3 regions of the Streptomyces sp. NPDC048001 genome follow, and region 1 is predicted to be linked to each of the others. Evidence: predicted binding sites of a transcription regulator. Region 1 holds the regulator's gene; each other region holds the start of a gene.

Region 1 (9,483 bases):
GGACGGTCTTCGTCGGCGGCGGCACCCCGACGCTCCTCGCGGCGGAGGACCTGGTGCGGATGCTCGACGCGGTCCGCCAGGAATTCGGCCTGGCCGACGACGCGGAGGTCACCACCGAGGCCAACCCGGAGTCGGTCGACCCCGCCTACCTCGCGACGCTGCGCGAGGGCGGCTTCAACCGGATCTCCTTCGGCATGCAGAGCGCGCGGCGGCACGTGCTCAGCGTGCTGGACCGCACCCACACCCCCGGCAGGCCCGAGGCATGTGTGGCCGAGGCCCGGGCCGCGGGCTTCGACCACGTCAACCTCGACCTGATCTACGGCACCCCGGGGGAGAGCGACGACGACTGGCGGGCCTCCCTGGAGGCGGCCGTCGGCGCCGGGCCCGACCATGTGTCGGCCTACGCGCTGATCGTCGAGGAGGGCACGCAGCTGGCCCGCCGCATCCGGCGCGGCGAGGTCCCGATGACCGACGACGACGTCCACGCCGACCGCTACCTCATCGCGGACGAGGTCCTCACGGCCGCGGGGCTCCACTGGTACGAGGTCTCCAACTGGGCCGCCTCGGACGCGGCCCGCTGCCTGCACAACGAGCTGTACTGGCGCGGCGCCGACTGGTGGGGTGCCGGGCCCGGGGCGCACAGCCACGTCGGCGGTGTGCGGTGGTGGAACGCCAAGCACCCCGGCGCCTACGCCGCCGCCCTCGCCGGGGGCCGCTCGCCGGGTGCGGGCCGCGAGGTCCTGGCCGCGGAGGACCGGCGGGTGGAGCGGATCCTGCTGGAGCTGCGCCTGCGGGACGGCGTGCCGCTGGACCTGCTGCGCGAGGCCGGCCTCGCGGCCGCCCGCCGCGCCCTCGCGGACGGCCTGCTGCGGCCCGGCCCCTACCGGCAGGGCCGGGCCGCGCTGACCCTGCGCGGCCGCCTGCTGGCGGACGCCGTCGTCCGGGACCTGGTGGACTGAGCCCGGAGCCCGGAGCCCGGAGCCCGGAGCCCGGACCCCGGAGCCCGGACCCCGGAGCCCGGACCCCGGACCCCGGACCCCGGACCCCGGCACGGCCGCGGTGGGCGCCCCGCCCCGGGGCCCCGCCGCACGGAAGGCCCGCCGGCCCCCGCTCCCTCCGCCGTGCGCGCACGCACCGGACGTGCGCGGATCCGCCGCGCCCGCACGATCCCCCTCCGCCGTGCGGGCGCCCGCCCCCGGCACCGCGGCCCCGCCGCACCCGGCGGCCCCACCGGTCAGCCGCATGAACAGGCGCCTGCGGGTCAACACACCTGCGAGCCGGGCTCCGTGACGAAGTCGATCAGCTCCTCCACCCGGCCGAGGAGCGCCGGCTCCAGGTCCCGGTAGGAGTGCACCCGGGACAGGATGTGCCGCCAGGCGGCACCGGTGTTCCCGGGCCAGCCCAGCGCGCGGCAGACGCCCGTCTTCCAGTCCTGGCCCCGCGGCACCACGGGCCAGGCGGGGATGCCGAGGGAGGAGGGCTTCACCGCCTCCCACACGTCGACGTACGGATGGCCCACCACCAGCACGTGCGGGTCGTCCACCGACGCCGCGATCCGCGACTCCTTCGACCCCGGGACCAGGTGGTCCACCAGCACGCCGAGACGTGCGTCCGGGCCCGGCCCGAACTCCTCGACCACCGCGGGCAGGTCGTCCACGCCCTCCAGGTACTCCACGACCACGCCCTCGACGCGCAGGTCCTCGCCCCAGACCCGCTCGACCAGCTCCGCGTCGTGGCGCCCCTCGACGTAGATCCGCCCGGCGCGGGCGACCCGGGCCCGGGCACCGGGCACGGCCAGCGATCCGGAGGCCGTCCGCGACGGCGCGGCCGGGGCACCGGAGGAGGGACGCACGAGCGTCACCGCCCGGCCCTCCAGGAGGAAGCCGCGCGGCGCGAGCGGGAAGGCGCGGTGCTTGCCGAACCGGTCCTCCAGGGTCACGGTGCCCGCCTCGCAGCCGACCACCGCCCCGCAGAAGCCGGTGGAGGGCTCCTCGACGACCAGACCGGGCTCGGCCGGAACCTCCGGCACGGCGGCGGAACGCTTCCAGGGCGGCGTGAGATCAGGACTGTAGCTGCGCATATCGGAGGACGATACGGGCGGTCCTGTTCACGACACGCCGAAGCGCGCCGCCAGTTCGCCCCGCTGCGCCCGGACGAACGCCGCGTCCACCGCCGCCCCGTGGCCCGGCACGTACACCGCCTCCCCGCCGCCCAGGCGGAGCAGGCGGTCGAGCGCGTCCGGCCAGCGCGCGGGGACGGCGTCCGGACCGGCCTGCGGCGGGCCGGACTCCTCGACCAGGTCGCCGCAGAACACGACCGGGTCCGGGCCGGCGACCAGCAGGACCAGATCGCGGGCGGTGTGGCCGGGCCCGACATCACAGAGCACCACCGTCCGCCCGCCCAGGTCCAGGGTCAGCTCACCGGCCACCTCGCGGTCCGGGCGCCGCAGGGCCGCCGCGGCCTCGGCGGCCTCGCCCCGTTCGACCCCGTGGCGCACCGCGTCCTCGCACAGGGCGTCCCGGTCCGGGCCCGGCGGCAGGCCCGGCCCCGCGGCCGCGTACACCTCGGCGCGGGGGAAGGCGGCCGTACCGAGCACATGGTCGAAGTGGGGGTGGCTCAGTGCGATGTGCGTCACCCCGCGCCCGCCTCCCAGCAGGGTCTCCGCCTCCCGCCGCACCCCGGCCCCCTCGCGGAGGGTGGAGCCCGTGTCGAAGAGCAGCGCCCCCCGCTCGCCCACCACGAGGCCCACGGTCGCGTCCCACACCGGCAACCTGCGCCGCCCGACGCCCTCGCCGAGCCGCTCCCAGCCCTGTTCCTCCCACGCCACGTCCATGCCCGGACGCTACCGCGCACCGCCCGCCGCGGACCGGGTCCGGGGCCGGGAGGGGAGGACGCGAAGGGCCGCCCGGCCGCCCGCGCGGTCCGTTCGGTCGGTTGCCACCCTTGCTACGGGCGTACCCGTCGGCCGTACACTGGCCGGGGACCCCTGGCACTCGGGCCCACCGAGTGCCAGACGACACACCGAGGACCGACGCAACGCAGCTGGAGGTGCGCGGAATGCTCAGCGAACGGCGGCTGGAGGTGCTGCGCGCCATCGTGCAGGACTACGTCGGCACCGAGGAACCGGTCGGCTCCAAGGCGCTGACCGAGCGCCACCGGCTCGGTGTGTCCCCGGCCACGGTGCGCAACGACATGGCCGTGCTGGAGGAGGAGGGCTTCATCGCCCAGCCCCACACCAGCGCCGGCCGCATCCCCACGGACAAGGGCTACCGGCTGTTCGTCGACCGGCTCGCCGGGGTGAAGCCGCTGTCCGCCGCGGAGCGCCGGGCCATCCAGAGCTTTCTCGACGGCGCGGTCGACCTCGACGACGTCGTCGGCAGGACCGTCCGCCTGCTCGCGCAGCTGACCCGGCAGGTCGCCGTGGTGCAGTACCCCTCGCTGACCCGCTCGACGGTCCGGCATGTGGAACTGCTCTCACTGGCGCCGGCCCGGCTGATGCTCGTGCTCATCACCGACACGGGCCGCGTCGAGCAGCGGATGGTGGACTGCCCCGCGCCCTTCGGGGAGACCGCGCTCGCCGATCTGCGCGCCCGGCTCAACAGCCGTGTCGTCGGCCGCCGTTTCACCGACGTGCCGCAGCTGGTGCAGGATCTGCCCGAGTCCTTCGACGCGGAGGACCGGGCCACCGTCTCCACCGTCCTCGCGACGCTGCTGGAGACACTGGTCGAGGAGACCGAGGAGCGGCTCGTGATCGGCGGCACCGCCAATCTGACCCGCTTCGGACACGACTTCCCCCTGACCATCAGGCCGGTGCTGGAAGCGCTGGAGGAGCACGTGGTGCTGCTCAAGCTGCTCGGCGAGGCCAAGGAATCGGGCGTGACGGTGAGGATCGGGCATGAGAACGCCCACGAGGGGCTGAACTCCACATCCGTCGTCTCGGTCGGTTACGGTTCGGGCGGCGAAGCAGTCGCCAAACTCGGCGTGGTCGGACCGACCCGCATGGACTACCCCGGAACGATGGGAGCGGTACGCGCAGTGGCACGTTACGTCGGACAGATCCTGGCGGAGTCGTAAGTGGCCACGGACTACTACGCCGTACTCGGCGTGCGCCGCGACGCATCGCAGGACGAGATCAAGAAGGCGTTCCGCCGCCTCGCCCGCGAGCTGCATCCGGACGTGAACCCGGACCCGAAGACGCAGGAGCGCTTCAAGGAGATCAACGCCGCCTACGAGGTGCTGTCGGACCCGCAGAAGAAGCAGGTCTACGACCTCGGCGGCGACCCCCTCTCCCAGGCGGGAGGCGGGGGAGCGGGCGGCTTCGGTGCGGGCGGCTTCGGCAACTTCTCCGACATCATGGACGCCTTCTTCGGCACGGCCTCGCAGCGCGGCCCGCGTTCGCGGACCCGCCGGGGCCAGGACGCCATGATCCGGCTGGAGGTCGAGCTCGGCGAGTCCGCCTTCGGCACCACCAAGGACATCCAGGTCGACACGGCCGTGGTCTGCAACGGCTGCTCCGGCGAGGGTGCCGCCCCCGGCACCTCGGCGCAGACCTGCGACATGTGCCGCGGCCGGGGCGAGGTCTCCCAGGTGACCCGGTCCTTCCTGGGTCAGGTCATGACCTCCCGGCCCTGCCCCCAGTGCCAGGGCTTCGGCACGGTCGTCCCCACGCCCTGCCCCGAGTGCGCGGGCGACGGCCGGGTCCGCTCGCGCCGCACGCTGACGGTGAAGATCCCCGCGGGCGTCGACAACGGCACCCGCATCCAGCTCGCCGGGGAGGGCGAGGTCGGCCCGGGCGGCGGTCCTGCGGGCGACCTGTACGTGGAGATCCACGAACTCGCGCACCCGGTCTTCCAGCGGCGCGGCGACGACCTGCACTGCACGGTGACCATCCCCATGACCGCGGCGGCCCTCGGCACCAAGTGCCCGTTGGAGACCCTCGACGGGCTGGAGGAGGTCGACATCCGGCCCGGGACCCAGTCCGGTCAGTCCATCCCGCTGCACGGCCGGGGCGTGACGCACCTGAGGGGCAACGGCCGGGGCGACCTGATCGTCCATGTCGAGGTGACCACCCCGGGCAAGCTCGACGCGGAACAGGAGCGCCTGCTGCGCGACCTGGCCAAGCTGCGCGGCGAGGAGCGGCCCCAGGGCCAGTTCCAGCCCGGCCAGCAGGGGCTGTTCTCCCGGCTGAAGGACGCGTTCAACGGTCGCTAGGTCCGCGCCCTCGCGGCGGCGACCCGGCCCGGCGCCCCGGACCACCGGTCCGGGGCGCCGGTGCGCGGGGCCCCGCGGCGCCCCGCACGACCGGCCGCATCCGCCGCGCGCACCGGCAACCGCCCGCCCGGTCAGCGGACCTGACGCCCCGCGGCCACGCGATTCGGCGGCCCCCGTGGGACGTGGCACGATGCCTGCATGTCCTTGGCACCGACCGGCCTGTTCCGGTACCCGATCGTGCAGGCGCCCATGGCAGGGGGCGCCTCCCGCCCCGAACTGGCCGCCGCCGTGTCCGAGGCGGGCGGCCTCGGCTTCCTCGCCGCGGGGTACAAGACCGCCGAGGCCGTGCGCCGGGAGATCGACGAGGTCCGCCGCCTGACCTCCCGGCCCTTCGGGGTCAACCTCTTCATGCCCCAGCCGGCCACCGCCGACCGCGCCGCCGTCGGCGCCTACCGCGACCGGCTCGCCGGGGAGGCGGCCCGCTACGGGACCCCCCTCGGGGACCCGGACGGCGGCCGGGACGACGGCTACGAGGCCAAGATGGCGGTCCTCGCCGAGAACCCCGTGCCGGTGGTCTCCTTCACCTTCGGCTGCCCCGCCCCCGAGGCGCTGGCGGCCCTCGCCTCCGCCGGTATGGTCACGGTGGTCACCGTCACCTCCGTCGAGGAGGCCCGAGCGGCCGAGGAGGCCGGTGCGGCCGTCCTGTGCGTCCAGGGCGCGGAGGCCGGCGGCCACCAGGGCACCCACCGCGACGCCCCGGGCCCCCGACCGCCCGCGACACCGCTGGCGGCCCTGCTGCCGCCGGTCCGCGACAGCGTCCGGCTCCCCCTGATCGCCGCCGGCGGACTGATGCGCGGCGGGGACGTCGCCGCCGTCCTCGCGGCCGGCGCGAGCGCCGCCCAGCTGGGCACGGCCTTCCTCGCCTGCCCCGAGTCCGGGGCCCACCCCCTGCACAAGCAGGCGCTCACCGACCCCCGGTTCGCCCGCACCGAGCTGACCCGCGCGTTCTCCGGGCGCCCGGCGCGCGGCCTCGTCAACCGCTTCCTGCACGAGCACGGGCCGCACGCACCGGCCGCCTACCCGGACGTCCACCACCTCACCAGCGGTCTGCGGCGCGCCGCGGCGGCCGCCGGGGACCCCGAGGGCATGGCGCTGTGGGCCGGTCAGGGCCACCGGCTGGCGCGCCCGCTGCCCGCCGCCGAACTGGTGCGGACGCTGGCCGCGGAACTGGACGCGGCCCGGACCGCGCCCGGCGGCCACTCCGCGGCCGGGCCCCCCGCGGGGGCCCCGGCCGCCGCCCCGGGGGCCGCGGGAGGTGCCCGGTGACCGCTCCCGTCTTCGTCGTCGGCTCCCTCGACGGCGTCCGCCCCGGCACCACCGTGACCCTCGACGGCCCGGAGGGGCGCCACGCCGTCTCCGTCCGCCGCCTGACGCCCGGTGAGGAGGTCGTGCTCACCGACGGGCGGGGCTCCGGCGCGTCCGGCACCGTGCTCGCCGCCGAGGGCAGGGACCGCCTCGTGGTCGAGGTGGCCGCCCTCCCGGCCGAACCGGAGCCGGTGCCGCGGATCACCGTGGTCCAGGCGCTGCCCAAGGGCGACCGCGGGGAACTCGCCGTGGAGACGATGACGGAGACCGGGGTGGATGCCGTCGTGCCGTGGGCGGCCGCCCGCTGCATCACCCAGTGGCGCGGCGACCGCGGGGCCAAGTCCCTTGCCAAATGGCGCTCCACGGCACGCGAGGCGGGCAAGCAGGCCCGCCGCCTGCGCTTCCCGGAGATCGCCGAGGCGGCGACGACCAGGCAGGTCGCCGCGCTGCTGGCGCAGGCCGACTTCGCCGCGGTGCTGCACGAGGAGGGCGCCGAGCCCCTGGCCACCGCGGCACTGCCGGCCGAGGGGTCGATCGTGCTGGTGGTCGGCCCCGAAGGCGGCGTCTCCCCGGAGGAGTCGGCGGTCTTCGCCCAGGCGGGGGCCCGGCCGTACCGCCTGGGCCGCAGCGTGCTGCGCACCTCGACGGCCGGTACCGCCGCGGTCGCCCTGCTGCTGGGGCGCACCGGCCGCTGGTCCTGAGCGGGACACCGGCGCGCGACAGGGGGACATGGCCGCAACTCGCCTTCTCAGCCGGGTTCCTGCATGGGACCATGCCCCGCATGAGGGCGTGGAGGACCATGGCCGCCGCCGGTGCCTGCGCGGTGGGCCTCGCCGGGACCGCCGCCTGCCAGCCGGTCGGCGGAGGGCTCAATTCCGCTGCCGTGGCCGTCACCACCGACCGCACGGCCACCAGCACACTCGAACGACTCACCTTCGAGGTCGCCTGGTTCAGCTGCCGGGCGCAGGCCCCGACGCCGGCGCAGGGCTCCCCGGCGGCGGAAACCCCCGCCGCGGCCACCGTCGACTGCGAGGGGGAGACCGAATCCGGCCAGGAGATCACGCTCGACGGCACGGTGACCGAGGAGCGCGGGGGGGTCTGCGTCCGCGGGGACATGACCGCCAGGATCGCCGGGGAGATCGTCTTCGAGGCCACCATGCTCGGCGACTGCTCGGCGGCGGCGACCGCCTCGCCTGAGCCCTCGCGGCAGCCCGGCGACCGGCCGGCCCCCGGGGCGACCGTCACCGTCACCCGCACCGTGACGGTCACCGCCGAGCCCGCCAAGTGACCCCGCCCGGTCCGGGCCGCCCGGTGGACGGCCGCTCCCCGCGCTGCGCCGATCCGGCCAAGTGATCCGAAGCCCTCCGCACCGGGTGCCGCCGCGCCTAGGGTGAGTCCGTGACGCACCCTGCCTACCTCCGGTTTCCGCATCTGCACGGTGAGTTGATCGCCTTCACCGCCGAGGACGACGTCTGGGTGGCGCCGCTCGACGGCGGCCGGGCGTGGCGTGTCAGCGCCGACAACATGCCCGTGAACCACCCCCGCTTCTCGCCCGACGGCACCCGCATCGCCTGGAGTTCCCACCGGGACGGGGCACCCGAGGTGCATGTCGCACCCGTCGAGGGAGGCCCCGCCGACCGCCTCACGCACTGGGGGAGCATGCGCACCGCGGTCCGCGGCTGGACGCCGGACGGACGGGTGCTGGCGCTCGCCGCCCACGACCAGCCCTCCCCGCGCCGCACCTGGGCCCGCGCGGTGCCGCTGGACGGCGGTCCGGCCGAGAGGCTGCCCTTCGGGCCCGTGGGCGATGTCGCCTTCGGCCCGCGCACCCTGCTGCTCTCCGCCGCCATGGGGCGTGAGGCCGCCGCCTGGAAGCGCTACCGCGGAGGCACCGCGGGCAAGCTGTGGATCGCGTCCGGGGACCCTGCGGACGAGGGCACCGCGGACGGTGGCACCGCCGCTCACGCCCCGCCGGAGGGGACGGGGGCCGAGGGGGGCTTCGTCCGCGTCCACGAGGAACTCGACGGCAACCTCGAGTACCCGCTCTGGGTCGGCGGCCGGATCGCCTTCCTCTCCGACCACGAGGGCGTCGGTGCGCTGTACTCCTCCCGGCCCGACGGGTCCGCGCTGCGCCGGCACACCCCGCTCGGCGGCTTCTACGCACGCCATGCCGCCACCGACGGCACCCGCGTCGTCTACACCGCCGCGGGGGAGCTGTGGATCCTCGACGACCTGGAGGACGCCGCCCCCCGGCGCCTCGCCCCCCGCCTCGGCGGCCAGCGCACCGACCTGCGCCCCTGGACGGTCGGCGCCGAGCACCACCTCGGCGCCGCCGCACCCGACCACACGGGCCGGGGCAGCGCCGTGGAGGTCCGCGGCGGCATCCACTGGGTGACCCACCGGGAGGGCCCGGCCCGGGAGCTCTCCGCCGACCCCGGCGTGCGCGCCCGGATGCCGCGCACCTTCCGGGCGGACGGCGAGGAGCACGTCGTCTGGGTGACCGACGCCGAGGGCGACGACGCGCTGGAGTTCGCCCCGGCCACCGGAAGGCCCGCCGGAGCCACCCCCCGCCGCCTCGCCGCGGGCCGTCTGGGCCGCGTGGTGGAACTGGCCGCGGCACCGGACGGCAGCCGTGCGGCGGTCGCCGCCCACGACGGCCGCGTCCTGCTGGTCGAGCGGGAGTCCGGCGAGGTGCGCGAGGTCGACCGCAGCGAGCACGGCGACGCCGAGGGGCTGTGCTTCTCACCCGACTCCGCCTGGCTCGCCTGGTCACACGCGGGCCCCGAGCCGCTGCGGCAGATCAAGCTCGCGAGCACCGGCGACCTGACCGTCTGCGAGGCCACCCCGCTGCGCTTCGCCGACTACCAGCCCGCGTTCACGCTCGACGGCAGGCACCTGGCCTTCCTC
Region 2 (9,483 bases), on a different contig from region 1:
GCGCCCGGCCGGGCTCAGCGCACCGCGGCGAGGGCGAGATGGTCCAGGGTGGCGGCGACGGCGGGCACCTGGGAGAGGTCCGGGAGGGTGAGCGCCACGATCTCCCGGCGCACCGGCGGATCCACGGCGACCGTCCGCACCCCCTGCGGACGCACCGACTCCAGGGCCAGCTCCGGCAGCACCGCCACGCCGAGCCCGGCGCGGACCAGACCGATCACGGCCGGGTAGTCGTCGGTGGCGAAGTCGATCCGGGGGGCGAAGCCCGCGTCCTCGCAGACGTCGACGAGCTGCCTGCGGCAGCGCGGGCACCCGGCGATCCACGGCTCCTCGGCCAGGTCCCCGATGGCCACCGTGCCCGCGCCGGCCAGCCGGTGGCCCTCCGGCACGAGGCCCACCAGCCGGTCGGTCAGCAGCGGCCGGACGGCGAGGTCGTCCCACTCCGCCCCCGCGCCCCCGTACCGGAAGGCCAGGGCCACGTCGCAGTCGCCCTCCCGCAGCATCTCGACGGACCGGGGCGGTTCGGCGTCCACGAGGGAGACCCGGGTGCCGGGGTGGGCGGCACGCAGGGCCGCCAGCGCGGCGGGGACCAGCGTGGAGCTGCCGCTGGGGAAGGACACCAGCCGCACCCGGCCCGCGCGCAGTCCGGCGATGGCGGCGACCTCCTCCTCGGCGGCGGTCAGTCCGGCGAGGATCCCGGCCGCGTGGCGCACCAGCACCTCGCCCGCCTGCGTCAGGCGCATCTCGCGCCCGGTGCGGACCAGCAGCGGCGTGCCGGCGGACGCCTCCAGAGCCTTCATCTGCTGGCTCACCGCGGGCTGGGTGCACCCGAGTTCGCGGGCCGCGGCGGAGAAGGAGCCGGTGGCGGCCACGGCGCGCAGAACGCGGAGATGACGGGCTTCGATCATCCGACCATCATAAGTGGTGCTTGGGGCGACGCGAGGTTGAGCGGCCTTCGCTTTGGGATGCTCGGCTAACGTCTCCGGCATGAAGCTCCTCAGCGTGAACACCGGACGGGCCGAGGCCGTCCCGTACACCACCGCGGCCACGGGAACCACCGGCATCGACAAGCACCCCGCGGACGGTCCGGTCGCGGTGGCGGACCCCGGGCCGCATGGCACCGGCGGCAGCGGGCTGGCCGGGGACTCCATCGGCGACCTGCGCCACCACGGCGGGACCCACCAGGCGGTCTACGCCTTCGCCCGCGAGGACCTGGACGCCTGGGAGCAGCGCCTGGGCCGCCCGCTGCGCAACGGGATCTTCGGGGAGAACCTGACCACCCTCGGCGTGGACGTCAACGGAGCGCTGATCGGCGAGCGGTGGAGGGTGGGCGCCGAACTCGTCCTGGAGGTGACCCGCGGCCGGATCCCCTGCCGCGTCTTCGCCGACCGGCTGGAGGAGAAGGGCTGGGTCAAGCGCTTCACCCGGCAGGGCGAGCCCGGGGCCTATCTGCGGGTGGTCGAGCCGGGGGAGATCCGCGCCGGGGACCCGGTGGAGGTGGTGCACCGGCCCGCCCACGGCATCACGGTGGCGACGGCCTTCCGGGCCGAGACCGTCGAGCGCGGCCTGCTGCCGACGCTCCTCGCCGCGGGCGACGCCCTCCACCCCGAACTGCTCCGCACGGCCCGGGAGTACGCCGCCGGGACCGGCACCGGCGGGGCGGGGGACGGCACGTCCGGCACGGGCGGGGAGGCAGAGGACGCACGAGAATAGGGCGGTGCGCGGCCGGCGGGCGACCAGGCCGGTGCCCTGCACGGCCGCCGGGGGCACTAACGTGCCGCCTATGACGACTGCACTGATCACGGGAGCGACCGCGGGCATCGGCGCCGCCTTCGCACGGCGGCTCGCGGCCGACGGGCACGACCTGGTGCTGGTCGCCCGTGACACCGCGCGCCTGCGGGAGCACGCCACGGAGCTGCACGACGGGCACGGCATCGAGGCCACGGTGCTGACCGCGGACCTCGCCACGGAGGCGGGGATCGCGGCCGTGGAGGAGCGGCTGCGCGACCGCCGGAATCCGGTGGACCTGCTGGTCAACAACGCGGGCTTCGGGAACAAGGGCCGCTTCCTGGACGTGTCCGTCGCCGACGAGCTGACCATGCTCAAGGTGCACTGCGAGGCCGTGCTGCGGCTGACGACGGCGGCGGCGGGAGCCATGCGGGAGCGGGGCCGCGGCGGCGTGGTGAACGTCGCCTCGGTGGCCGCCTTCGTGCCGCGCGGCACCTACGGCGCCTCCAAGGCGTGGGTCGTGCAGTTCACCCAGGGCGCGGCGCGGGACATGGCCGGGTCGGGGGTGCGGCTGATGGCACTGTGCCCGGGGTTCGTGCGGACCGAGTTCCACCAGCGCGCCGGGATGGGCACGGACAACATCCCCGGCTGGATGTGGCTGGACGCCGACAAGCTGGTGGCCGAGGCGCTGGCGGACCTCGCACGGGGCAAGTCGCTGTCGGTGCCCGACCCCCGCTACAAGGCGCTGATGGGCGTGGTGAAGCTGACCCCGCGGAGCCTGCTGGGCGGGCTGACGTCCCGGACGGGCCGGAAGTACGGGCCGCAGTGAGCGCGCGCACCGGGGACCACAGCACCGATATGTGACCTGCGTCACTAGAATGGCGGGTATCCCGACGTCAGGGAGGCGCCATGAAGTTCGTGCAGATCATCGACTACCGGACCGCCGACTTCGACTCCATGAACGCCCTCATGGACCGGTGGGTCGAGCAGACGAAGGGCAAGCGGACCGCCTCGCACGCGGTCATCGGCCGGGACCGCTCGGAGGCGGACCACTACCTGGACATCGTGGAGTTCGACTCCTACCAGGAGGCGATGGAGAACTCCCAGCTGCCCGAGACCGACGCGATGTTCCGGGAGATGGTGGCCCTCTGCGAGGGGATGCCGTCCTTCACCGACCTCGACGTGGTCCGTGAGGAGCAGTCCAACGCCGCGACCGTCCGGCGCTTCTTCCACGAGATCGCCGCGGGCGGGAACCTGGCGGCGATCGACGAGGTGTTCGCGCCGGACTACGTCGACCACGACGTCGCCAACGAGCCGGAGAGCGAGACCGGCGCGGAGGTCGTCCGCCGCGACCTGACCATGTGGCGGGAGGCCTTCGAGTTCACCTTCGACATCGAGCGGCAGGTGGCCGAGGGTGACGAGGTGGCCGTGATGTGGCGGTGGACCGGCCGCCACAAGGGCGACTTCCAGGGGATCCCGGCGACGGGCGAGCAGTGCTCGATGACCGGGACGACCTTCTTCCGCTTCGATGGCGGAAGGATCAAGGAAGGCTGGTTCCACTTCGACCGGCTGAGCCTGATGCAGCAGCTCGGCGCTGCCTGACCGGCCCCGCCGCGACACGGCCCCGCACAGGCGGGCAGGCCCCTGAGCGGACGGCCCCCGCCTGCCCGCGGGTGCGGGCGGGCGGGGGCCGTCCAGGCGGCGGCGCGGGGCGCCGCACGCGGTGCGTCAGTGGCTGTGGCCGTGGCCGTGGCCCGCCTCGGGCTCCTCCTCGGCCGGCTTCTCGACGACCAGGGTCTCGGTCGTGAGCAGCAGGGAGGCGATGGAGGCGGCGTTCTCCAGGGCGGAGCGGGTCACCTTGACCGGGTCGATGACACCGGCCTTGACCAGGTCGCCGTACTCGCCGGTGGCGGCGTTGAAGCCGTTGCCGGCCTCCAGCTCGGCCACCTTGGAGGTGATGACGTAGCCCTCCAGGCCGGCGTTCTCGGCGATCCAGCGCAGCGGCTCGACGGCGGCGCGGCGGACGACGGCGACGCCGGTGGCCTCGTCGCCCTCCTTGCCCAGGTTGCCGTCCAGCACCTTGACGGCGTGGACCAGCGCGGAGCCGCCACCGGAGACGATGCCCTCCTCGACCGCGGCGCGGGTCGCGGAGATGGCGTCCTCCAGACGGTGCTTCTTCTCCTTCAGCTCCACCTCGGTGGCGGCGCCGACCTTGATCACGCACACGCCGCCGGCCAGCTTCGCGAGGCGCTCCTGGAGCTTCTCGCGGTCCCAGTCGGAGTCCGTGGCCTCGATCTCGGCCTTGATCTGGTTGACGCGGCCGGCCACGTCGGCCGAGTTGCCGCCGCCGTCGACGATCGTGGTGTCGTCCTTGGTGACGGTGACGCGGCGGGCGGTGCCGAGCACGTCCAGACCGGCCTGGTCGAGCTTGAGGCCGACCTCCTCGGCGATGACGGTCGCACCGGTGAGGGTGGCCATGTCGCCGAGCATCGCCTTGCGGCGGTCGCCGAAGCCGGGGGCCTTGACGGCCACGGCGTTGAAGGTGCCGCGGATCTTGTTGACGACCAGGGTCGACAGGGCCTCGCCCTCGACGTCCTCGGCGATGATCAGCAGCGGCTTGGAGGCACCGGCCTGGATGACCTTCTCCAGCAGCGGCAGCAGGTCCTGGATGGAGGAGATCTTGCCCTGGTGGATCAGGATGTACGGGTCGTCGAGGACGGCCTCCATACGCTCCTGGTCGGAGACCATGTACGGGGACAGGTAGCCCTTGTCGAAGGCCATGCCCTCGGTGAAGTCCAGCTCCAGACCGAAGGTGTTGGACTCCTCGACGGTGATGACGCCGTCCTTGCCGACCTTGTCCATCGCCTCGGCGATCAGCTCGCCGACCTGCTGGTCCTGCGCGGAGAGCGCGGCCACGGCGGCGATGTCGGCCTTGTCGTCGATCGGACGGGCGGTGGCCAGCAGGTCCTCGGAGACGGCCTTGACGGCGGCGTCGATGCCCTTCTTCAGGGCGGCCGGGGAGGCGCCGGCGGCGACGTTGCGCAGGCCCTCGCGCACCAGCGCCTGGGCCAGCACGGTGGCGGTGGTCGTACCGTCACCCGCGATGTCGTTGGTCTTGGTCGCCACCTCCTTCACCAGCTGGGCGCCGAGGTTCTCGTACGGGTCCTCGACCTCGACCTCGCGGGCGATGGTCACACCGTCGTTGGTGATGGTGGGCGCGCCGAACTTCTTGTCGATGACGACGTTGCGGCCGCGGGGGCCGATGGTCACCTTGACGGTGTCGGCGAGCTTGTTGACGCCGCGCTCAAGGGCGCGACGGGCGTCCTCGTCGAACTTCAGGATCTTCGCCATGGAGCTTCTCAAGTCCTCTCGAAAACGAACCGCGCCCCTCGCCGCCCGGCTTCAGCGGGGTGACCAGGGGCGCGGCTCGAAGCAAATCGGTGAATTACTTCTCGACGATCGCGAGCACGTCGCGGGCCGAGAGGACGAGGTACTCCTCGCCGCTGTACTTCACTTCGGTGCCGCCGTACTTGCTGTAGAGCACGACATCGCCGACGGTCACGTCGAGCGGAAGACGCTCGCCGTTCTCGAAGCGGCCCGGGCCGACGGCCAGGACGACGCCCTCCTGGGGCTTCTCCTTGGCGGTGTCCGGAATGACCAGGCCAGAGGCCGTGGTCTGCTCGGCGTCGAGCGGCTGGACCACGATGCGGTCCTCGAGCGGCTTGATGGCAACCTTGGAGCTGGTGGTCGTCACGATCCGACCTCCCCCTTCGGAGATCTCACGGGGTCAACTGATCTGAGGTGGCGACCAGGTGGATCCGTCGTCGCGGGTGCCGGACCTGCCCGTCGCTGTGTTGGCACTCTCCAGTGGTGAGTGCCAGGAGCGAGACTATGACTGCGATTAGCACTCGGTCAAGCGGAGTGCCAATCCACGCGGTGGCGTCGCGCGGTTCCGGCGGTCGGGGACGCGGGTGCCCCCGACCGGAAACCCGGTCGGGGGCACCCGCGTCCCGCGCGCGGCGTACCGCCGGTCCCCGGCCGGGGACCGGCGGGATCAGACGTAGTCCTCCAGCCTGGCCACGGCGTAGCCCTTCTCCGTGACCGTGCGCATGACCCGGCGGACCATGTCCGCCATGGAGCCCTTCCACTCGTCCTCGCCCCGGAAGTGGGTGAGGATGATGTCACCCGGATGGAGGTCCCGGTCCCACTCGCGCCACTCCATGCGGTCCGGGAACGCCTCGGCCGCCCACAGCGGGACGGCCTCGATCCCGCAGGACTTCGCGACCCTGAGGGTGTCGCCGTTGTAGTTCCCGTAGGGCGGGCGGAAGAGTCTCGGGCGGGTGCCGAAGCGCTTCTCCATGCGGTCCTGCTGGCCGCAGATCTCGTGCTCCTGCCGGGCGCGGGAGAGACCGGGCAGATAGCGGTGGTTGAGGGTGTGGTTGTGCAGCGCGGCCCCGGAGTCGCGCATCTTCCCGAAGTAGCCGTAGTCGTCGCTGATCACGTAGTCGCTGAGGAAGGCGCTGTACGGGATCCCGAGTTCGGACATCATCCGGAGCAGTTCCGGGTCCTTCTCGGCCCCGTCGTCGATCGTCAGGAAGACGATCTTCTCCTTGGTGGGGACGGTCGTGAAGACCGGTGGCAGCGCGTCGCCCCCGGCCACCTCGAAGCCCTCGCGGGTGGTGATCTCGGGCTTCTCGGCGGGAGGGGGCGGGGCGGCCAGCGGGGTGCGCTCCAGCCCCCACTTCCTGGCCGCCGCCGCGCGGACGGCCTGGGTGCGGCGGACCTTCTCCGCGTAGGCCTCGAGCGCGCCCGAGGCGCCCCCGGAGGCGCTCTCCCCGGCCTTCCGCTCGGCCCCTGCGGCCGCGGGCGGGTTCCCTTCACGGGGGCCGGAGGGCTCCTCCGCCGCGCACGCGGCGAGTGCCGTGACGACGAGGGCGGCGAGCACGGCACGCGCCCGATGCCCCCTCATTTTTTCCTTTTGTCGTACTAGTTGCATGGCGTCGCATCCTGTCAGCGGTGGCCCCCCGCACCGCCGCGACACCGCCCGCGATGGCGGAACCGTCCCCCGCCTGGCCGACAATGGCCCGGTGAACGACCTCGATCCGCTCGCCGCCCTCACCGCCCTGCGCACCGACGAGGGCAGCGCCCTGCTGGCCCGGCTCGCCGACCACGACCCCGCGGAGGAACTGGCCCTCGCCACCCGGCTGCGCCGCGACCACCCGGCCGCCCTCGTCTCCGCGGCGCTGGGGCAGGCCCGGCTGCGGCAGCGGGCGGTCGCCAAGTTCGGTGCCGGGGACGCGGGCCGGATGTTCTTCACCCCCAACGGCGTGGAGCAGTCCACCCGCCGCACCGTCGCCGAGCACCGGGCGCGCCGCTTCGCCGGCCTCGGGGTCCGCAGCGTCGCCGACCTGTGCAGCGGCATCGGGGGCGACGCGATCGCCCTCGCCCGGGCGGGCATCACCGTGCTGGCCGTCGACCGCGACCCGCTGACCGCCGCCACCGCCCGCGCCAACGCCGAGGTCCTGGGCCTCTCCGGGCTGATCGAGGTGCGCTGCGCCGATGTCGCGGACATCGACACCACCCCCTTCGACGCGGTGTTCGCGGACCCGGCCCGGCGCGGCGGACGCGGCCGGATCTTCGACCCCGAGGCCTACTCCCCGCCGCTGTCCTGGGCGGTCGGCGCGGCACGCGGCCGCCCGCACGCCGCGCTCAAGGTCGCCCCCGGCATCCCCCACGAGGCGGTGCCCGAGGGAGCGGAGGCGGAGTGGATCTCGGACGGCGGGGAGGTCAAGGAGGCGGTGCTCTGGTTCGGCACCCGGCCGTCGGCGGTGCGGGCCACCCTGCTGCCCGGGGGACACGTGCTGTACGGCCGCGGGCTGCCCGACCCGGAGGTCCGCCCGCCGGGCCGCTACCTCTACGAGCCGGACGGCGCCGTCATCCGCGCCCACCTCGTCGCCGAGGCCGCGCAGGAACTCGACGGCGGGCTGATCGACGCCACGATCGCCTACGTCACCTCCGACGCACTGCGCCGCACGCCCTATGCGACCGCCTACGAGATCACCGATGTGCTCCCGTTCAACGTGAAGCGGCTCAGGGCGCTGCTGCGGGAACGCGGCGTGGGCCGCCTCACGGTGAAGAAGCGCGGCTCCGCGGTGGAACCGGAGGAGCTGCGCCGGAAGGTGCGCCCCCAGGGCCCGGGCGAGGCCACCGTCTTCCTGACCCGGGTGGCCGGCGCCCCGTCCATGCTGGTGGGACGGCCGGTGTAGCCGGTCCCCTCGGAGCGCTTCAGCCCGCCCCCGGCCCCCGGGTCCCGGGCTCCGCCGTGCCGGGGGCCGTGCGGGCCGCGCGGCTGTGGAGCAGCGCCCGCTCGCGTGCGTTGCGCGCGAGGCGGGCGGCGCGTGCGAACTCCCCGTGTGCTTCGTCCGTGCGCCCCATCCGCTCCAGCAGGTCGCCCCGGACGCTCGGGAGCAGGTGGTAGCCGCCCAGGGCGGGCTCGCCGGACAGCGCGTCCACGAGGTGCAGCGCCGTCTGCGGCCCTTCGGCGTAGGAGACGGCCACGGCCCGGTTGAGTTCCACCACGGGGGACGGGTCGAGGCGTGCCAGGAACCCGTAGAGCAGGGCGATCGTGGCCCAGTCGGTCTCCTCGTAGCGGGCGGCCCTCGCATGGCAGGCGGCGACGGCGGCCTGGAGCGCGTAGCGGCCGTGCGGCCCCGGGCCCGCGCGCTCCAGGGCGGCCGCGCCCCGGTGCATCAGCAGCCGGCTCCACCGCGACCGGTCCTGGTCCGCGAGCAGCACGGGCTCGCCCGAGGGGCCGGTCCGGGCCGGGATACGGGAGGCCTGGAACTCCAGCAGCGCGGCGAGCCCGTGGACCTCGGGCTCGCCGGGCATCAGCCCCTGGAGCACCCGGGCGAGGCGCAGGGCCTCCTCGCACAGGGCGGGCCGCAGCAGGTCGTCACCGGCGGTGGCCGCGTACCCCTCGTTGAAGACCAGGTACACGACCTCCAGGACGGAGCCGAGGCGCGCGATCCGCTCCTGTCCGGCCGGGACCTCGAAGGGGACGTCCGCGGAGGCCAGCGCCCGCTTGGCCCGCACGATGCGCTGCGCGACCGTGGGCTCGGCCGTGAGGAAGGCCCGTGCGATCTCCCCGGTCGTCAGCCCGCCGAGCAGCCGCAGGGTGAGCGCGATCCGGGCGTCGGCGGAGAGGACGGGGTGGCAGGCGGTGAAGATCAGCCGCAGCAGGTCGTCGTCGATCGCGTCGGGCTCGGCGGGCTCCGGCGGCGGCACGTCGGCCAGGTCCCTGCCGACCTCGGCCAGCTTGCGGGCGTAGGTCTCCCTGCGGCGGACCAGGTCGACGGCCCGGTTCCGGGCGACGGCCGTGAGCCAGGCGCCCGGGCGGTCCGGGACGCCCGACCCGGGCCACTGCTCCAGCGCGGCGAGGAGCGCGTCCTGGGCGAGTTCCTCGGCGATGCCGACATCGCGCACCACACGTGCCACCGCGGCGATGATCCGCGCGTACTCGATGCGGAAGGCGGCCTCGACGGCCTCTGCCGCCCGCCCCCCGGGGTTTCCCGTCACGGCCACCCATCACAGCAGCCGGGGCGGGGGCGGGCAAGCACGGCGGTCGTCCTTCGGTGATCAGTCCTCCGCGATCTGCCGGACCTCGCAGCTGAACTCCCACTCGACCGGGTGAATCTCCATGAAGCGGCGGGTCCATTCGAGGGCCTCGGCCTTGTCCTTGCACTGGCAGATCGAGTAGCC
Region 3 (9,483 bases), on a different contig from region 1:
CGCAGGAGCTGCTGGACGTGCTCGCCCCGGACGTCGTGCTGGTGAGCGACGGCGGCGGGGTCAAGCAGGCCGCCCTGCGGCCGATCGTCGGCGCCGAGAAGGTGGCCCGCTTCTACCTCGGCAGCATCAGGAAGACCGGAGCGGTGGTCACCAGCGACCCCGCCGTGGTCAACGGCCGCCCGGCGCTCCTCGTCCGGGTGGACGGGGAGGTCGACGGGGTGCTCGCGGTCAGGGTCGAGGAGGGGCGCATCGCGGGCCTGTTCTACGTGCGCAACCCCGAGAAGCTGACCCGGGTCGGGTCGGAGACCCCGCTCACCCTGCGGTGACGCGGGCGGCGGCGGGCCGCAGCGGACGCGACTGCCGCGGGCCCGCCCCGGGGGACGCCGACGTGCCGGGCGGCCCGCCCCGCGCGCCCGCGACCACCGGCCGGGGGTGGGGCGGTCGCGGGCGCGCGCCCTCGCGTCCGTACTGGGCGACCTGCCCTGGTGGGTGACGGGGGCGGTCGCGGGCGGGTGCCCTCGCGTGGACGGCGCCGCCGTCAGGAGCGCAGGGGCTCCAGCTGGTCCAGGAACCACCGGCGCGGCGGCAGCGCCGTGGACGCGGCCCCGAGGTGCTTGGTCCGCTCCGCGCGCTCCGCCGCGGGCATCATCAGGCCGCGGTGCAGTGCCTCGGCGGTCGCCGTGACGTCGTAGGGGTTGACCGTGATCGCGAACTCGCCCAGCTCCTCGTGGGCGCCCGCCTCCCGGGACAGCACGAGCGCACAGCCCTCGTCCGAGACGACCGGAACCTCCTTGGCCACCAGGTTCATGCCGTCGCGGATCGGGTTGACCAGCGCCACGTCGGCCATCCGGTAGGCGGCCAGCGAGCGGGCGAAGTCGTCCCTCACATGCAGCACGACGGGCGTCCAGTCCCCGGTGCCGAACTCCTCGTTGATCGCGGCGGCCAGCCGGGACACCTCGGCCGTGTACGCGCGGTACACGGGGAGGTCCTGGCGGGAGGGGTAGGCGAGCGCGATGTGCACGACCCTCCCGCGCCACTCGGGCCGGGAGGTGAGCAGGTCGCGGTAGGCGAGCAGGCCGCGCACGATGTTCTTCGACAGCTCGGTGCGGTCCACCCGGACGATCGTCCGGCGGCCCGGCCCGACGGCCTCGCGCAGCTCGGCCATCCGCTCCTCCACGTCCGGCCTGCGGGAGCGCTCGCGCAGGAACTCCGCGTCGGCGCCCAGGGCGTGGACGGCGGTGACCGCCGCGTCCGTGCCGCCGAGCTGCTGGGCGCAGCACGCGGTGAAGGCGTCCGCCCAGCGGCGGGTCAGGAAGCCCAGGCGGTCCGCGCCGAGCATGCCCCGCAGCAGCTCCCCGGCGATGGCGTCGGGCAGCATCCGGAAGTACTCGGGGGGCGCCCAGGGCGTGTGGGAGAAGTGGCCGATTCTCAGGTCGGGCCGCCGCTCGCGGAGCATCCCCGGCACCAGCGCCAGGTGGTAGTCCTGCACCAGCACCGCCGCACCGTCGGCGGCCTCGGCGGCGAGGGCCTCGGCGAAGGCGCGGTTGTAGGTCCGGTACGCCTCCCACTGCCGCTCGAAGTCCCGGTCGAACACGGGCTCCAGGGGGGTCTGGTAGAGCATGTGGTGGAGGAACCACAGAACGGAGTTGGCGATGCCGTTGTAGGCGGCCGCGTGGACCTCCGGATCGATGTCCAGCATCCGGACACCGTCCTCGCCCACGCCCTGGCGCACCGCGTGACGGTCGCCCTCGCCGAGGGCCGCGCACACCCACAGGGACCGTGCGTCGGACCCGATCGCCGAGAGCCCGGAGACGACTCCGCCGCCCCCGCGCCGTGCTTCGACGCCGCCGTCACCGGTCGGCGTGTAGGAGACCGGGCCGCGGTTGGACGCGACGAGGATCTGTGCAGCGTCGTGGACCATGTGGCGAACGTAGCCCGTACCACCCGGGCTCAAACGTGCGTGCGGCAAGGCCGCGGCTCAGTGGTCGCGTTTCCGGCCACGGACGGCGGCGACCGCGACGACCCCGGCCGCGGTGAGGCTGAGCGCGACTCCGCCGAGCAGCCAGAGCTGCTCGGCGGCGGTGCCCGTCCGGGCGAGGTGCTGGCCGTGCTGTCCCGTCAGGGCGAGGGAGCGGCCAGTGGCGTACAGGAAGGCATCCATGGCGTCCATAGGGTGAAAAGGTAGACAAGAACGACAAGCACACCGTGGATTGCCCGCTATGCGGCATGGCGTGCCGCGTACTCCCCGATCTCCCGCATCGGCGGCCGCTCCTCCGTGTCCACCTGGTACGTCCGGGGTACGAACCCCCGCTCCCCGCGCTCGAACTGGGTGAGCGAGGGACGCACCAGATGGCCCCGGGCCAGGCGCAGTTGCGCGGTGCGGTAGATCGCCGCGGCCATCCGCCCCAGCGCCTGCCCGTCCTGGTGGCGGTGCTTGCGGGTGCCCACGTCCACCTGCGCCAGCGCGTCCAGGCCGACCGTGGCCAGCGCGTCCACCAGCAGCCCGATCTCCACGCCGTAGCCGACGGGGAAGGGCAGCCGCTCCAGCAGCGAGCGCCGCGCCGCGTACTCGCCGCCCAGCGGCTGGACGAACCCGGCCAGCTGCGGCCAGTGCAGATTGAGCAGGGGGCGGGCCACCAGCTCCGTCACCCGGCCGCCCTGCCCCGGCTCCCCGGCCAGCGGCCGGTCGTGCATGGCCTTGACGAAGTGGACGTCGGGCTCGGTCAGCAGCGGCCCGACGGTCCCGGTGACGAAGTCGGGGGAGAAGTCGCGCAGGTCCGCGTCGACGAAGCACACCACGTCGCCGCCGGTCACCAGCAGGGAGCGCCACAGCACCTCGCCCTTGCCCGGCACCGCCGGCAGCCGCGGCAGCACCGCGTCCCGGTGGACCACCCGCGCCCCGGCCGCGGCGGCCACCTCCGCGGTCGCGTCGGTGGACCCGGAGTCGAGCACGACCAGCTCGTCGACCAGCGGTGCGGAAGGCGTCATCAGCTCCCCGCGGATCACGGAGACGATCTCGCCGACCGTCGCCTCCTCGTTCAGTGCGGGGAGCACGACGCTGACCGTGGTCTCCTGCTTGGCGGCGAGCAGCCGTCCCATCGGGCGGTCCGCCACCGTCCAGGACCGCCGGGCCAGCCAGCGCTCCACCTCATCCAGCACGTGATCTCCATCTCGCGGATCGGACGACCGGCTCAACCGTCCGGGGGTTCGGTTACAGTCTTGAACAACGCGGACGACCGTCGCATGTCGGGGTGGTACCGCGCGGACAATCGAATACCGCTCATCCAGAGGGGCAGAGGGAAACGGCCCGTTGAAGCCCCGGCAACCCTCCAGCCGGTCTCGTTGCGTACGACGCGAGGCTCCCGGCTAGGGAAGGTGCCAAATCCGTCTCATGGCGAGATGCGCCATGAGGAAGATGAGGAGAAAGGGCCTCGCCTCCATGGCTGTACAGACTTCTGCCACCGCCGCTCCCTCCGCCGCCGGCACGGGCGCCGTCGATCTCGGCCCCGCCTCCGGGCTCTCCTGTCGCGAGTGCGGTGAGCGCTTCGACCTGGGCCCGGTCTTCGCGTGCGAGGTCTGCTTCGGACCGCTGGAGGTCGCCTACGACCTCCCCACCGGCGACCCCGAGGGGCTGCGCAAGCGGATCGAGAACGGCCCCGAGAACATCTGGCGCTACGCGCCGCTGCTGCCCGTCCCCGCCGACGTCGCCTCCAAGCCCAACCTGAACCCCGGTTGGACCAAGCTGGTGCAGGCCGACAACCTCGCCCGCGAGCTGGGCATCGAGCCGGGGAAGCTGCACGTCAAGGACGACTCCGGCAACCCGACCCACTCCTTCAAGGACCGGGTCGTGGCGCAGGCGCTGGAGGCCGCCCGCGCCTTCGGCTACACCACCCTGTCCTGCTCCTCCACGGGCAACCTCGCGGGCGCCGTCGGCGCGGCCGCGGCCCGCGCCGGCTTCCGCAGCTGCGTGTTCATCCCGAGCGACCTGGAGCAGGGCAAGGTCGTCATGGCCGCCGTCTACGGCGGCGAGCTGGTCGGCATCGAGGGCAACTACGACGACGTCAACCGCTTCTGCTCCGAGCTGATCGGCGACCCGGCGGGCGAGGGCTGGGGCTTCGTCAACGTCAACCTCCGCCCGTACTACGGGGAGGGGTCCAAGACGCTCGCCTACGAGATCTGCGAGCAGCTCGGCTGGCGCATCCCCGACCAGATCGTCATCCCGATCGCCTCCGGCTCCCAGCTCACCAAGATCGACAAGGGGATCCAGGAGCTGATCCGCCTCGGCCTGGTGGAGGACCGCCCCTACAAGATCTTCGGCGCCCAGGCGGAGGGCTGCTCCCCGGTCTCCGCGGCCTTCAAGGCGGGCCAGGACGTGGTGCGCCCGCAGAAGCCGGACACGATCGCCAAGTCCCTCGCGATCGGCAACCCGGCCGACGGCCCCTACGTCCTCGACATCTGCCGCCGCACCGGCGGTGCGGTGGAGGACGTCACCGACGCGGAGATCGTCGACGCCATCAAGCTGCTCGCCCGCACCGAGGGCGTCTTCACGGAGACCGCGGGCGGAGTGACCCTGGGTGTGGCGAAGAAGCTGGTCGAGGCCGGTGCCATCGACCCCTCCCTCACCACGGTCGTCGTCAACACGGGTGACGGCCTGAAGACCCTCGACGCGGTGGAGCCCACGACGGGTATGACCGCTGTCATCCGCCCCAACCTGGACTCCTTCCGAGAGGCTGGCCTCGCATGAGCGTCAACGTCCGCATCCCCACCATCCTGCGCACCTACACCGGCGGCCGGGCCGAGGTCAGCGCCGAGGGCGGCACCCTCGCCGAGGTCATCGCCGACCTGGAGAAGAACCACACCGGTATCGCCGCCCGCGTCCTGGACGACCAGGGCAAGCTGCGCCGCTTCGTGAACGTGTACGTGAACGACGACGACGTCCGCTTCGAGCAGGGCCTGGAGACGGCGACCCCCGAGGGTGCCGGCGTCTCGATCATCCCGGCGGTCGCGGGCGGCTGCTGAGCCCCGCGGGAGCCCCGTCCGGAAGGGCCCGGTGCGCGCTGGCGCGCCCGGGGCCCCGGAGCCGGCCGTTCTGCCCCCTCCCCGAGCCGTCGGGAGGGGGCATTTCCGCATGGTTGAGCGCGGTAGAGTCTGGGAAGCCCCCTTCGCCTTCTCCGCGGGAACGGGCTCCCCACCGCAAGAAAGCGGCCAAAGTCTGTGCGTGAAATGCCTTGATAGTGCTGTTTTGTCGGGCCCGACTTGCCCCGGAAAGCCACGTATTCGCATAGATCACTCGATCGGTCCTGCCCGGATTTCTCGTCCGATTGACCTGTTGCAGAGGGCAGTTGGGCAGATACATTCAGCCGCGGTCGACGCGTTCCGGCGCACACCCCACCTGTCGGGGTGAGGTCTGACCCGGGTCCGCGAAGTGCGGTCCTGTGCAAGGGCCAGTAATAGGGGAGTTAGGCATGGCTCAGGGCACCGTCAAGTGGTTCAACGCGGAGAAGGGGTACGGCTTCATCGCGGTCGACGGTGGTGCGGATGTATTCGTCCACTACAGCGCCATCCAGATGGACGGCTACCGCACCCTTGAAGAGGGTCAGCGGGTCGAGTTCGAGATCTCGCAGGGCCAGAAGGGTCCGCAGGCGGACATGGTCAAGCTCGCCGTCTGATCCGATCGGTCCAGGCGCGTTCGGCCACCGACGCACTCAGGCCGAGGGGCCCGCATCCCGACACGCTCGGGACGCGGGCCCCTCGCGCGTGTCGGCCCCGCCCCGCCACACGCGACGGCGCACGCCCCCCGCCCGCCCCGGTCGGGCCCTTCTCCGAAGGCGCTCGCCCCCGCCCGTCTCCCGACCACCACCCCTCACGGAGCCTTCTTCGAAGGCGCTTGCCCCCGCCCGTCTCCCGACCGCCACCCCAGTGGAGCCTTCTTCGAAGGCGCTTGCCCCCACCCGTCTCCCGACCGCCACCCCTCATGGAGCCTTCTTCGAAGGCGCTTGCACTCGAGGGGGTCGAGTGCTAATCATTGGTTAGCACTCTCCGAGTGAGAGTGACAGAACTTGGATCGGGTCGGTGAGGTCCGCGAGCCGTGTGGGGCAAGGAACCACAGGGCGCGCAGGCCGGCCGTCGCGGGCGCCGGGCGCGATCCGATGTATCCACCCCAGTCCGGGAGGACCACTTCACATGGCCAAGATCATCGCGTTCGACGAGGAGGCTCGGCGCGGTCTCGAGCGCGGGATGAACCAGCTCGCCGACGCCGTCAAGGTCACCCTTGGTCCCAAGGGTCGCAACGTCGTCCTCGAGAAGAAGTGGGGCGCCCCCACGATCACCAACGACGGTGTGTCCATCGCCAAGGAGATCGAGCTCGAGGACCCGTACGAGAAGATCGGCGCCGAGCTGGTCAAGGAAGTCGCCAAGAAGACGGACGACGTCGCCGGCGACGGTACGACCACCGCGACCGTGCTGGCCCAGGCCCTGGTCCGCGAGGGCCTGCGCAACGTGGCCGCCGGTGCCAACCCGATGGCCCTGAAGCGCGGCATCGAGAAGGCCGTCGAGGCCGTCTCCGGTGCGCTGCTGGAGCAGGCGAAGGACGTCGAGACCAAGGAGCAGATCGCCTCCACGGCCTCCATCTCCGCCGCCGACACCCAGATCGGCGAGCTGATCGCCGAGGCCATGGACAAGGTCGGCAAGGAAGGCGTCATCACCGTCGAGGAGTCCCAGACCTTCGGTCTGGAGCTGGAGCTCACCGAGGGTATGCGCTTCGACAAGGGCTACATCTCGGCGTACTTCGCCACCGACATGGAGCGTATGGAGGCGTCCCTGGACGACCCGTACATCCTGATCGTCAACTCGAAGATCTCCGCGGTGAAGGACCTGCTCCCGCTGCTGGAGAAGGTCATGCAGTCGGGCAAGCCGCTGCTGATCATCGCCGAGGACGTCGAGGGCGAGGCCCTGTCGACCCTGGTCGTCAACAAGATCCGCGGCACCTTCAAGTCCGTCGCCGTCAAGGCCCCGGGCTTCGGCGACCGCCGCAAGGCCATGCTGAACGACATCGCCATCCTCACCGGCGGCACGGTCATCTCCGAGGAGGTCGGCCTCAAGCTGGAGAACGCCGGTCTGGACCTGCTGGGCCGCGCCCGCAAGGTCGTCATCACCAAGGACGAGACCACCATCGTCGACGGTGCCGGTGACAGCGAGCAGGTCGCGGGCCGGGTGAACCAGATCCGCGCCGAGATCGAGAACAGCGACTCGGACTACGACCGCGAGAAGCTCCAGGAGCGCCTGGCGAAGCTGGCCGGCGGCGTGGCCGTCATCAAGGCCGGTGCCGCCACCGAGGTCGAGCTCAAGGAGCGCAAGCACCGCATCGAGGACGCCGTGCGCAACGCCAAGGCGGCCGTCGAGGAGGGCATCGTCGCCGGTGGCGGCGTGGCCCTGCTCCAGGCCTCCGCGGTCTTCGAGAAGCTGGAGCTCGACGGCGACGAGGCCACCGGTGCCAACGCCGTCAAGCTGGCCCTGGAGGCCCCGCTCAAGCAGATCGCCGTCAACGGCGGCCTCGAGGGCGGCGTCGTCGTGGAGAAGGTGCGCAACCTGACCGTCGGCCACGGCCTGAACGCCGCGACCGGCGAGTACGTCGACATGATCGCCGAGGGCATCATCGACCCGGCGAAGGTGACGCGTTCCGCGCTGCAGAACGCCGCGTCGATCGCCGCGCTGTTCCTCACCACCGAGGCCGTCATCGCCGACAAGCCGGAGAAGGCCGCCGCGCCTGCCGGTGGCGGCATGCCGGGCGGTGACATGGACTTCTGATCCGGCTTCCGGATCGGACCCGTCCGCACGGACCGAGGGCGGCACCCCCAAGGGGTGCCGCCCTCGGGCGTTTCCCCTTCCGTGAGGAGTTCCCGCACGGTCTCCTCGGCGGACCCGTCCTCCTCAGCCGGGGCGATCGCCCCGGCCGCCAGGCCCCGGCGCGGTCATGACGGCCCTTCTGCCCGGGGCGGGGAGGACGAGGTCCCTTCCCCGGAGCGGGCGGCCGCGGCGCGGGCCTCGGCGGCCAGGGCCCGGACCCGGTCGGGCGGCAGCGCCGCGGGCGGTCCGGCCGCCAGGCCCCGGCAGCGGCGGCACGCCCCGCGGACCAGCTCCCCGCCCCGGGCCGGGGCCCCGCAGCCGCCGCACTCCAGCACCCGGACCGGCCGCGGCCTCGGCGGCGGCGCGGGAGGCAGCTTGTCGACCAGGCGCCGCCGGGCCAGCGCGGCCGGGTGGTGCACCGGCCGGGGCAGGCCCTCGGTGAGCGCGCACAGCACCTGACGGTCGGTCGCCTCGCGGGCGAACCACTCCTCCACCAGCGGCGCCAGCGCCGTGCAGTCGGCGTGCGACAGGGACATCGCGGGGTTCTCCCGGCCGAGCGCGGCGAGCACCACATAGGCCCGCGGCAGGGTGGTCCGGCGGCGCTCCTCGACCGCGTCGCCGCGCCGGAAGGCGGCCCACCAGGCGTCGTCGCGGGCGGTGCGCGACCACCAGGTGCGCGTCACCCACACGGGGCTTCCCGAGGGGTTCGTCACGCACTCCCGTCCGCGCCTCAAGTGGCCGGCCGCGATGAGGTTGTTGAGGGCGCGGGCGACGGCGCACTGGCCGTAGGGGGTGAGCCTGGCCAGCGTCTTCACGGAGATGTCGCTGCCCTCGGGGAGCCGGTCGACGAAGGAGGCGAGGGCCGCCTCGCGCGGCGGCAGGCCGGTGAAGTCGGCCCCGGTGCGCGGATGCCCGCCCGGGGTCGTACGTTTGCCGTAGCCGGGGTTGGCGGGCGGATGGGGGGCGCTACTAAGCTCGGCGTCAGCCATGGGATCGAGTGCCTTTCGATCGTGCGGTCAGGCCCCCGCGGGTGTTGGTAGCACCCGACGGGGGTCGTTCGTTTTCCGGCACGCTAGAGCGAGATGACGCTGCGTGGCAAATCGCTCGCGCTCTGTGCCCGGTTCATGTCAACCGGCAGGGTGGGGGGGCGGGTTGAGGCCCGGCCACCCCTTCCGTCAGAAAGGCGCTCGACGCTCGGATCCCGAGTCTCGGGTGTGCCCGCGGCGCCGCCCGGCGGTCCCGGTCAGGGGCGGCCGAGCCCCCCGAGGAAGGCCGACCAGGCGTCTGCGCCGAACACGAGCTTCGGGCCGTCGGGGGCCTTGGAGTCCCGGACGGGGACGATGCCGGGGTGGCCCTCCGCCACCTCCACGCAGTCGCCTCCCCCGCCGCCGCTGTGGCTGGACTTGCGCCAGGCGAGGGCGACTTCCACGCAGTTCCCGCCGCTGCCGCCGCTGTAGGAGGAGGTGGACCAGACGGCGGGCCTCAGATCGTGCTCAGGGCTGCTGCTCTTCATACGTGTAATCCTCCGCCACCGCCTCGATCCGCGCCAAGGAGGATTCCGGCGCGAGCGCGGCCGCCCGCAGCAGGTCGAAGGTGAGCTGATGGCGGGCGACCGTGGCCGGATCGTCCTCCAGACGC

Evidence for each region. Region 1 encodes HrcA, which represses chaperone genes, less so after heat shock. Its sites were predicted from a motif close to TTNGCACTCNGNNNNNCNGAGTGCNAA; they were not measured.
Region 2: groES (co-chaperone GroES) is a predicted target of HrcA. The motif match lies at 5,627-5,653, and genes of this name have one in related genera.
Region 3: groL (chaperonin GroEL) is a predicted target of HrcA. The motif match lies at 5,996-6,022, and genes of this name have one in related genera.

The regions. Positions count from the first base shown of each region.
Region 1 is NZ_JBIDBN010000012.1:4,894-14,376, forward strand. It holds gene hemW (radical SAM family heme chaperone HemW) at 1-959, shown strand, start outside; gene ACGF15_RS22110 (DUF3097 domain-containing protein) at 1,262-2,080, opposite strand; gene ACGF15_RS22115 (MBL fold metallo-hydrolase) at 2,108-2,833, opposite strand; gene hrcA (heat-inducible transcriptional repressor HrcA) at 3,058-4,074, shown strand; gene dnaJ (molecular chaperone DnaJ) at 4,075-5,211, shown strand; gene ACGF15_RS22130 (nitronate monooxygenase) at 5,410-6,537, shown strand; gene ACGF15_RS22135 (16S rRNA (uracil(1498)-N(3))-methyltransferase) at 6,534-7,277, shown strand; gene ACGF15_RS22140 (hypothetical protein) at 7,358-7,864, shown strand; gene ACGF15_RS22145 (S41 family peptidase) at 7,975-9,483, shown strand, end outside.
Region 2 is NZ_JBIDBN010000008.1:264,573-274,055, reverse strand. It holds gene ACGF15_RS17155 (LysR family transcriptional regulator) at 15-905, opposite strand; gene ACGF15_RS17150 (MOSC domain-containing protein) at 985-1,710, shown strand; gene ACGF15_RS17145 (SDR family oxidoreductase) at 1,781-2,554, shown strand; gene ACGF15_RS17140 (ester cyclase) at 2,635-3,327, shown strand; gene groL (chaperonin GroEL) at 3,454-5,076, opposite strand; gene groES (co-chaperone GroES) at 5,171-5,479, opposite strand; gene ACGF15_RS17125 (polysaccharide deacetylase family protein) at 5,780-6,694, opposite strand; gene ACGF15_RS17120 (SAM-dependent methyltransferase) at 6,720-7,991, shown strand; gene ACGF15_RS17115 (RNA polymerase sigma factor) at 8,011-9,300, opposite strand; gene ACGF15_RS17110 (YciI family protein) at 9,361-9,483, opposite strand, start outside.
Region 3 is NZ_JBIDBN010000010.1:325,583-335,065, reverse strand. It holds gene ACGF15_RS20820 (RNA polymerase sigma-70 factor) at 1-326, shown strand, start outside; gene ACGF15_RS20815 (trehalose-6-phosphate synthase) at 539-1,921, opposite strand; gene ACGF15_RS20810 (hypothetical protein) at 1,979-2,170, opposite strand; gene ACGF15_RS20805 (glucosyl-3-phosphoglycerate synthase) at 2,218-3,159, opposite strand; SAM riboswitch class I at 3,278-3,422, shown strand; gene thrC (threonine synthase) at 3,440-4,744, shown strand; gene ACGF15_RS20795 (MoaD/ThiS family protein) at 4,741-5,019, shown strand; gene ACGF15_RS20790 (cold-shock protein) at 5,466-5,669, shown strand; gene groL (chaperonin GroEL) at 6,184-7,806, shown strand; gene ACGF15_RS20780 (hypothetical protein) at 7,971-8,834, opposite strand; gene ACGF15_RS20775 (DUF397 domain-containing protein) at 9,089-9,358, opposite strand; gene ACGF15_RS20770 (helix-turn-helix domain-containing protein) at 9,339-9,483, opposite strand, start outside.